DNA from 3 places in the Pradoshia sp. genome. Region 2 is predicted to be linked to each of the others. Evidence: riboswitches for the same ligand, from Rfam matches in the RefSeq annotation. Region 2 holds a riboswitch; each other region holds the start of a gene.
What was found. A riboswitch is a leader RNA that binds a small molecule or an ion and turns the genes downstream of it on or off. The one in region 2 is predicted to bind cobalamin.

Region 1 (3,282 bases), on a different contig from region 2:
GGGATGAAAGAGATTTGCGGCTTTCCCGTTACCGGGTGAAGCGAGCTGATCAGCTCTACCCCATATACCGATTTCAGCAATGGTTCATCTAAGAGAAGGCCTGCCTCCCCCTCCGCTACCTTTTGACCGCCCTTCAGTAAAGCAAGCCGATCTGCGTATAGCGAAGCAAGGTTCAAATCATGCAGGATGGCCACAATCGTTAATCCATTCTTAAGCTGCAGCTCCTTCAATAAATCCAGCAGCTCAATCGAATGCTTAATATCAAGATGATTGGTCGGTTCATCCAAAAACAGCAGCTTAGGTGATTGAGCCAATGCCTTTGCAAGCAATACACGCTGCTTTTCCCCTCCGCTTAAATCTTGAAAATATTTATGCTTAAAGGCAAGGCAATTCGTTTTCTCAAGGCATTCTTCCACAATGATATGGTCTTCTTTCTTGTATGTATTAAATAGGCCCCTGCCTTGATACGGATACCGCCCAAGCAGAACAATCTGCTCAACCGTGAAATCCAAACTCACAGTATGCTCCTGACTCAAGACAGCCGTCACCCGAGCCAGCTCCTCAGTGCTATAGTCACGCGCCTTTTTCCCGGCAATCTCAACCTTTCCGCTCACACTAAGATGCCTCGGGTCCAAAATCGCTTTAATGAAGGTGGTTTTTCCACTCCCATTCGGACCTAATAAAGCATAGAATTCACCCTTTTTCACTTGCATAGAAACATCGTTAAGAACCATCTGTTCTTTCCGGTACCCTGCACTTACGCTACATACTTTTAACATGCCATTTTCCTTCTTTTTATTCGTTCTCTTATGAGTAAATAAGTAAACACAGGCGCCCCTATCAAGGCGGTAATCACGCCAATTGGCAATTCCTGCGGGCTGACGATGGTTCTTGCCACCATGTCGGCAAGAACCAAATATCCTCCGCCAATCATCATTGACAGCGGAATGAGGTGTTTATGGTCAGCCCCCGTAACTAAACGGACAAGATGCGGGATGACTAAGCCGACAAAGCCAATCGCACCAGATACTGATACGGCCGCTCCTGTCAGGAGTCCAGCGCTGATCAGGAGAGTCAGCTTTTTCCTTCTCACATTCATCCCTCCATATTGAGCTGCTTCATCACCAAGTGCGAGTGCATTCAACTCCCTGTAATGGAACAAAATCACGGCTGAACCAACTGCAAAGAATGGAAAGAATAGACCAATATGCCCCCAGTTTTTTAAAGCCACACTGCCCATCAGCCAATTCAAGACCTCTCGCATTTGGTCTCCCGATGATAGAGCAATAATGAGCGATATGACCGAGCCAATGAAGGAGTTCAAGATAATGCCTGATAAAATGATTGTTTCATTCGCATATGTCCTGCTCGCCGCTTTCGTGATTCCAAAGACCAGAAACAAAGAGGCGAAACTGAATATAATTGCCACTAGCGGCAATGTATAGGATCCAAGGAAAGCAATTTCTACCTGAAAGAACAAGACAATCACCGCTCCAACCGAGGCCCCTGATGAAACACCAATGGTATAAGGATCAGCCAGCGGGTTTTGCAAAAGTCCTTGGAATGCCGCACCTGCCAGGGCAAGGGCACTACCGACCAATAACGCCAGCAAAATGCGAGGCAAGCGAATATTCCAAATAATCATCTCGATATTTTTCTGACCATCAAAGAATCCTTCATACCCTGTTATATTTTTGAGGAGAATGCCGACAATCTCCCCTACAGACAATTCAGCACTTCCACTCAGAAGACCCCAAATGACCGCGGCCGCCATGAACAAAATGCTGCCCGCGTAAAGGGCAGTCATCTGCACTCCTCCATGTTTTCCTTCTCTACTGCTCATCTTTTCCACTCCATCATTTCCTTGGTGTAAGTTAATTGCCAGACAATAAAAAAACCTCAGCCCAAAGGATGAGCTAAGGATTCACGCATGTGCTCTTGTGAATGCTTTAAGCCTACTTTTCCCTCCGAAAAATAAGTGCTAAAACCATGAAAAGCAGGTCTCCTGGCTTATGGCGGCATTACTCGCCAATTACAGTAGCGGGGGCTGCACCGGAGTCTCACCGGTTTCCCTATTCTCCCTTGAAAAGGGCACTTTTATGGAATAATCAGCTATTTTATTCTTTCTTCATTTTACTGGAACATAGGACAATACGCAATTCTTAATCAGGAAAGTTCAACCCTATCTCTTTTGCAATCAATTCAAAGGATTTTTTCTTTGCCTCGAAGGAATGTGTAATCGTGGTCAACATAATTTCATTGACGTGAAAACGCTCACTAAGCTCGGCCAGATGCCTGCCGATTGTCTGAGGAGAGCCAATAATCATACGGCGCCGATTATACATAATCCGTTCCCGTTCATAGATGGAAAAGCTCTGATCTAGAATCTCATCCGGATGAGGCGTCCCTTCCCTCATAATCCCCTGAGCCAGCCAAAGCATGGATAGATCAAGCGAGCCAGCCAAATACTCGGCCTCCTCGTCCGTTTGAGCACATACGGCAAAAACCGTGACCATGCCTTCTGGACGTGACAGTGTTTCAGATGCTTGGAATTGATTCAAATAATGCTGCATATTCTCTTCCGCAAATTCGCTGTTAATAAATAACGCAAAATTATACGGAAGACCTTTATAGGCAGCAAGAGCAGCGCTTGATGAACTGGAGCCCAGCATCCAAAGCTCTGGATGCTCCCCAATGACAGGGGTAGCCGTCAATCCATAATACGGATGAGAATCCGGGAGACGGTCATGCAAATACCAGTATAGTTCATCCACTTGATCGGGAAAACGATCCTTGCTCGGAATTGGACGTCCATCCTGCAAAGCCCTCGTCGCCCTCGGCATGCCGCCGGGCGCTCGTCCCACACCAAGGTCTATTCGCCCAGGCGCAAGCCCAGACAGCACTCGGAAATTCTCTGCAACCTTATAAGCGCTGTAATGCGGTAGCATTACACCGCCAGTTCCAACTCGAATACGCTTTGTCTGTGCAGCTATCCATGCAGCTAAGATCTCAGGAGAGGAGCCTGCAAGCCCCAGGCTGTCATGGTGCTCCGAAACCCAAAAGCGGGAATAGCCTAATTCATCAGCAAGTCTTGCCAGCTCTACTGTATTGCTTAATGCCTTTTCTGTCGGTTCTCCAGCTGCCCGTGGTGATTGATCCAAAACACTGAGCTTTAACATCGGTATAGATAGCCTCCCTTAAGGATTGTTCTTCACCCTGTTCACTTCGACACTTTTCTCATGGCATAGTACATTTTACAATTCCAATAAAAGAAATAGGAGC
Region 2 (3,282 bases):
TTGGCAGCTTCCCGCAGTCAAAGGAAGTGAAGGAAACGCGTAAGGCTTGGCGAAATAAGATCATTTCCGATGAATCCTATGAAGCGTTTATTGCACGTGAGACCGAGCGGTGGATTCGCATACAAGAGGATTTGGAACTTGATGTGCTTGTGCACGGAGAGTTTGAACGGACAGATATGGTTGAATATTTCGGAGAGAAGCTTGATGGCTTTGCCTTGAGTGAAAAGGCATGGGTGGTCTCTTATGGGTCTCGCTGCGTGAAGCCGCCTATCATTTATGGAGACGTGAAGTGGCTTGAGCCGATGACCTTGAAGGAGACGGCTGCTGCGCAAGCGATGACCGAGAAGCCGGTGAAGGGAATGCTGACTGGTCCTGTGACTATCTTAAACTGGTCCTTTGTCCGAGATGATATCCCGCGCAAGGATGTTGCTAATCAGCTTGCCCTTGCCCTTCGTAAGGAAATCGACTGCCTTGAGCAAGCCGGAATTACCATTATTCAGGTGGACGAACCGGCTTTAAGAGAAGGACTGCCCCTTCGAATGGTGGATTGGCAGGAATACCTGACATGGGCAATCCCATCCTTCCGCCTTGCAACATCAGGTGTCCAAGATGAAACGCAAATCCATACACATATGTGCTACTGTGATTTCCATGATTTTGTGAAGCCGATTGAAGCGCTCGATGTTGATGTAATCTCCATTGAGACATCAAGAAGCCATGGTGAATTCATTCAATCTTTACAGCATACGCCCTATGAAAAGGGAATCGGATTAGGGGTGTATGATATTCATAGCCCGCGTATTCCATCTACAGAGGAAATGCTTGAAATTATGCAGGATAGCCTCGAGGTGCTTGAACTAAGTCAATTCTGGGTTAATCCTGATTGCGGGCTGAAGACAAGGAGGGAGGAGGAAACGGTTGCCTCGCTCCGCCATATGGTCAGTGCTGCCAAGCAATTGAGAAGCTTTATTAAGATGAGACAATATTAACCGATAATAAGGACGCTCCCTGTACTTTTTCGTGTACAGTGGGTGTCTTTTTTCTTGGGTAGGAAAAATTAATTCCTTGTAATAGGGACCGATATTCGATATGATAGAAACACCATATATGGTCGATTATTTAACGATGAAATCAATATATAGTATTAGCTAGGGAATAAGATGCGTATAGACGCTTAATAGGGAAATCGATGAGAGTTCGATACTGCCCCCGCAACTGTAAGTGCTGACGAACTAAACATAGTCCACTGTATCGGGTTGTCTCCTTTTGGAGGTGATGATACGGGAAGGGTTTGGTGAGGGTGACGCACAAGTCAGGAGACCTGTCTTATTTTTTGAATTTCAATTTTCTCCGGGGAGTGAGGAAGGAAATGATGGCATTTGAGGGCTCATATTCGATATATGTGCTGTTCCTTGTTATCTTTTCACCCGCTCTACTCATAGAGCGGGTTATTTTTTTGCCTTCGGAGATAATTTCATAGATAAAGGGAGATGGATGCATTGATTATGGAACGGTTAAGGAAGACGGAAAGATTGATTGAAGAGACCGCCCAGGAGTATAAGCTGAATATCGATGAGCTGATGGAGATGATGGCCCGCGGCAAGGAGTCTGAGGCAATTGAGACAGCTCTTCATTATGCGCTCAATAAGATTGCGATGGATGCACCTGACTGGACGTTCCTCGCAGCCCGGCTTTATTTGCAAAAGCTGTATGCGGAGGCAGCGGAGAACCGCGGGTATAAGGAGGACCTTAAATACGGCTCCTTCTCTGAGTTGGTTCAGACGCTTGTCGAGAAGGGCATTTATTCAGCGGAGCTTACTCAGGCCTATTCGAGAAGTGAATTGGACGAGGCAGCAGCGGAAATCATGCCTGAAAGGGATTATATCTTCAACTACATAGGCTTGTTCTTGCTTGCGGACCGTTATTTAGCAAGAGATCATGAGCGCCGTCTCTATGAATTGCCGCAGGAGCGTTTCTTGGTGATTGCCCTGCAATTGATGAAAAATGAAAAGCCTGACGTTCGAATGAGCCTTGTCAAAGAAGCTTATTGGGCACTCAGTCATTTGTACATGACCGTTGCGACACCAACGCTTGCGAATGCCGGCAAGAGCTTTGGCCAGCTGTCCTCCTGCTTCATTGACACAGTTGAGGATTCTTTAGACGGCATTTATTTGAACAACTGGGATACAGCCCGTCTGTCAAAGGATGGCGGCGGTGTCGGCATCTATTACGGCAAGCTTCGGGCGCTAGGCTCTGATATTAAGAAATTCAAGGGCAACTCCTCCGGGGTCGTGCCATGGATTCGCCTAATCAATGATACGGCGGTCAGTGTCGACCAGCTCGGGCAAAGGCAGGGCGCAATTGCTGTTTACTTGGATGTATTCCATAAAGACATCATGAATGGGTTCCTTGATTTGAAAACGAATAATGGGGATGAGCGCCGCAAAGCTCATGACATATTCACAGGGGTATGTATTCCCGATTTATTCATGGAGCAGCTTGAAAAGGTGGACGAGAACGGGCGCAGCATCGGGGAATGGCACACATTCTGCCCGCATGAGGTAAAGAGCATCATGGGCTGGAAGGACGAGAACGGCAATCTGCTTGGCCTTGAGGACTTCTATGATGAGAACGATGAGAAATACTTTACGGAGAAGTATATGGAAGCCGTTAATCATCCGCTCCTTCCGCGCAGAACGTATCGTGCAATGGATATTATGGCACGCGTGATGATCTCCCAGCTGGAGACAGGCACACCGTATATTTTCTACCGTGATGAAGTTAATCGCCAGAATCCGAACAAGCATGTGAACGGGAAAGGCCGTACATCTATTTATTGCAGCAATCTATGTACAGAAATTGCGCAAAATATGTCGGCAACAACGATTGTGAAGGAATATGAGGATGAGGAAGGGAATTTGGTCATCGTCCGTAAGCCTGGTGATTTCGTTGTTTGTAATCTATCCTCTATCAACCTGGCAAAGGCGGTTCCAGCCAATGTACTGGAGCGCTTGATTCGTATTCAGGTCCGGATGCTGGATAATGTCATTGACTTGAATACTATCAGTGTCGGACAGGCAGAGAAAACGAATAAGAAGTACCGGGCGATAGGGCTTGGTACATTCGGGTGGCATCATCTATTAGCCTTAGAGGGCATTTATTGGGAATCAGAGGAGGCTGTCGACTTTGCTGACCGTCTGTATGAGGATATTGCGTATTACACCATTCAATCCTCTATGGAACTAGCGGAGGAGAAGGGAGCATACAGTAGGTTCAGCGGTT
Region 3 (3,282 bases), on a different contig from region 2:
ATCTTATCGAGTGACTTGATTGGAAAATGGACTGGAATATGGAATGAATTTGTGTAATATTCACGGTCTGTAATATCTTTTATACTGCCGAATTCAAGACGGTCTTTCTTCACGAATTTTCCGCTAAGTCCCTCTGCTGGCGTTGCAATTAAGGAATAATTCAAATCATAGGTCTCTGCTGCCTTATCCGCCTTCTCCCTCATGAAGCGGATAATATCAAGGGCAAGCTCGTAGGATTCTTCACTTTCACCATGATGGAAACCAGTCAAGGCTTTCACACATTCTGCAAGCCCGATGAATCCGAACGCGAGTGAACCTTGTTTCAGGATTTCCTTAAGCTGATCATCCTCGTTTAATTCTTCTGCTCCTTTCCAAACTCCTTGTGTATACAGGAATGGGAAGTGACGCACTTGTTTCGCAGCTTGGTATAGATAACGCTCATAAAGCTGAACTATGGCAAGATCGCACATGTCATCTAGTCGACGATAGAAATCCTCTAGCGTATTGGACAGGAGCGCCAGCTTAACTAAGTTAATGGATGTGAAGGAAAGATTGCCACGCCCAATACTGTTCTCAACACCATGTCTATTGCCCATCACCCTTGTACGGCATCCCATATAGGCTACCTCTGATTCATGTGTGCCATCATAATATTGCTTATTAAACGGGCTGTCAATGAAGCTGAAATTCGGGAATAAACGTTCAGCAGTCGTTTCCAGGGCCAATAAGTAAAGGTCATAGTTAGGGTCATTCTCATTGAAGTTAACCCCTTCCTTCACTTTAAAGATTTGAATTGGGAAGATTGGTGTTTCCCCATTGCCAAGCCCGGCTTTTGTTGCCAGCAAAAGATTTTTAATAAGCATCCGCCCTTCTTTCGTTGTATCTGTTCCATAGTTCACAGACACAAACGGCACCTGTCCGCCCCCGCGTGAATGCATGGAATTGCAATTATGTACGAAGGCTTCACAAGCTTGATATACGGTATTCTCCGTTTCCTCCCAAGCGATTTGCTCTATCGTTTCTTTGCTCCAATCACTTGGATAGGCTTCTAAGCGCTTTACATGCTTCTCATAGGTTTTACGGACAAATGGAGCAAGATCAGCATCAAACATCGGGAATGACTGACCGCCATGCTGCATATTTTGGTTTGCTTGCAATATGATAGAGGCCAGCGCCATTGCACTTGATATATCCTTAGGCGGACGCATGCTTCCATGACCGGTGTCAAATCCCTTCGTAAGCATTTGTCCAAGCGGAATTTGACAGCAGGTTGTTGTCCCGGTCGGCATAAAATCCAAATCATGCGGATAAAGCAAATTAGCTTCAATTGCCTTTTTTACTTCCTCAGATAATAGGTTTTCTCTCGCAAAAAAGCGTGCAGACTCACTGGCGAATTTCCCCATCTGCCCCATTGGAGTAGACGCATTCATATTTGCATTCTCATTGACTAATTCAGGATTCGTCAAATGAACAATTTCATTAAATGAGCTCAATAATTCCTCAACAGACTGAGTTTCCGCCAACGTTTTTTCTATACACACCTTACTCATATCAATACGCCTCCCAAATAAAAAATCCCATCACCTCTATCTTCAGGCAATGGGATTGGATTTGCATAAAAATGAATATACTCTTCATTTGCTGCTACTATCCACCTTCATTGCTCCCGATAAAGGCAAAACGATTGCTCGATAAGGCAGGTCTCCTGACTCATGCTTCCCTTTACTCTAAGCCCTTCCCATGAAGTCTCTTCACAGTGGATTACTTATTTCATCAGCATTCACAGTTGCGGGTACAGTTCCGGATTTTAACCGAATTCCCTATTAAGCCATAAATGGCGCCTTAACTGCACTTTAATCAATATCTTGTATTTGTGTTTTTATTCACAAACTATATCTTGTATATAAGATTATATAACTATCTAAAGAAAATAGCAAAGGACATATTTTTCCTAACCACGTGGTAATTGTTGCAGGATATAGTTGATGGTTTCCTCCGAGTCGAGTCTGACCGCTACATAAGGCGGATCAACATTTCTATTCGCTTCAATCGGGATGCCCAGCCATAAGAAACGGCGATCAATACAGATCATGCTGAATGGAGGTCCCTCCTGTATATGAAGATCCGGGTCTAAATAAGGATGCTCCTCTTTTGAATAGAGAGCTAATTTCGCACGAGCTGGTCTTGTGGTCAGTGCTTGTGCAAGCTCCTTCGATAAAATACAGCGATTAGGAAGCGATAGAATAATTTGACTCTGAGCCTCTTTTACATCATTCAGCACATCATCTAGTTTGCGGGCATACATCCATTTAAGCTTTGGATGAGGATGCTTGATCCATTTTCCAATTTGGTCCATCCCGACCGTCTTATTGTGCTGAAGCTGGAAATCAATGAATTGATGCAAGGTTTTATATCTCGGAATCGTATTCTTCAAGAAATTCACATCACTGACATGAATAAGCTTGCCTTTTGTCCTTGTGATTGCCACATTCAATAGACGCTCACTCTCTTTACCCGTTAAGAGCATACCAGCTCTTCTCTCTGGATACGAGTCGACCGTATCAAAGATCATCAGTTCCCTCTCGCTCCCCTGGAAACGATGCACAGTTGCGGCCATAAACGCACCTGCCCCATACTGCTCCGGATAAAAGTCTTGAAGAAGCTTCTCCATCAAGATGGCTTGAGCCCTGTATGGTGTCACATACCCGATTGATTTGCTTCCGCCCTGGTAGGCTTCATGAAGCAGCTGCAGAGAAAGCAGGGCATGCATGATATTCATCCTTGACCCTGAGGTGCCCCCGCTAAAACAATGCTCACCAGTAAAGCTCGCATCTAACAGAATGGAAGCCGCTTGTTCGAACGGCGCCCGGGCCACAATCTCTTCCCGGCTCTTCTGCACGCTTGGATGATCTCCGACAAGGGAATTATATAAATATTGATTCGTAAAAGCAGATATATCCGGATGCATCCTTCTTTGTTCCTTCAAGAGGAATAGATGTGGATGCAATACGCCGCCGCTCGCAATATCAGCGACACCAGCACGGTGGAATATATCCTCCCGCAGCCATGTATCAACAAGCTGCCCCCTTGATGCTGCAATCGGCGGCAGCTGTTTGAAATCTCCGCAAACAATCGCTCTTTTTGCCATACTTACGGCAAAGGCAATCTGCGGGATAAACGCCATGCTCGCCTCATCTACAATGACAAGGTCATATTCCTGCTCAAATATGACAGGATCATTGGCCGCCTTTGCAAGCGTTGTTCCGATAATGGAAGCCTCCT

Region 1: it holds a riboswitch for cobalamin, as region 2 does, so the genes downstream of both, ACI35L_RS14820 (FecCD family ABC transporter permease) here and ACI35L_RS06740 (ribonucleoside-diphosphate reductase subunit alpha) in region 2, are expected to answer to the same signal.
Region 3: it holds a riboswitch for cobalamin, as region 2 does, so the genes downstream of both, ACI35L_RS10640 (anaerobic ribonucleoside triphosphate reductase) here and ACI35L_RS06740 (ribonucleoside-diphosphate reductase subunit alpha) in region 2, are expected to answer to the same signal.

What each region holds. Positions count from the first base shown of each region.
Region 1 is NZ_JBJEFJ010000168.1:25,526-28,807, reverse strand. It holds gene ACI35L_RS14825 (ABC transporter ATP-binding protein) at 1-779, opposite strand, end outside; gene ACI35L_RS14820 (FecCD family ABC transporter permease) at 773-1,843, opposite strand; cobalamin riboswitch at 1,979-2,114, opposite strand; gene ACI35L_RS14815 (LLM class flavin-dependent oxidoreductase) at 2,163-3,179, opposite strand; gene ACI35L_RS14810 (tetraprenyl-beta-curcumene synthase family protein) at 3,221-3,282, opposite strand, start outside.
Region 2 is NZ_JBJEFJ010000067.1:45,090-48,371, reverse strand. It holds gene metE (5-methyltetrahydropteroyltriglutamate--homocysteine S-methyltransferase) at 1-989, shown strand, start outside; cobalamin riboswitch at 1,142-1,343, shown strand; gene ACI35L_RS06740 (ribonucleoside-diphosphate reductase subunit alpha) at 1,506-3,282, shown strand, end outside.
Region 3 is NZ_JBJEFJ010000112.1:25,361-28,642, forward strand. It holds gene ACI35L_RS10640 (anaerobic ribonucleoside triphosphate reductase) at 1-1,550, opposite strand, end outside; cobalamin riboswitch at 1,679-1,859, opposite strand; gene ACI35L_RS10645 (DEAD/DEAH box helicase) at 1,952-3,282, opposite strand, start outside.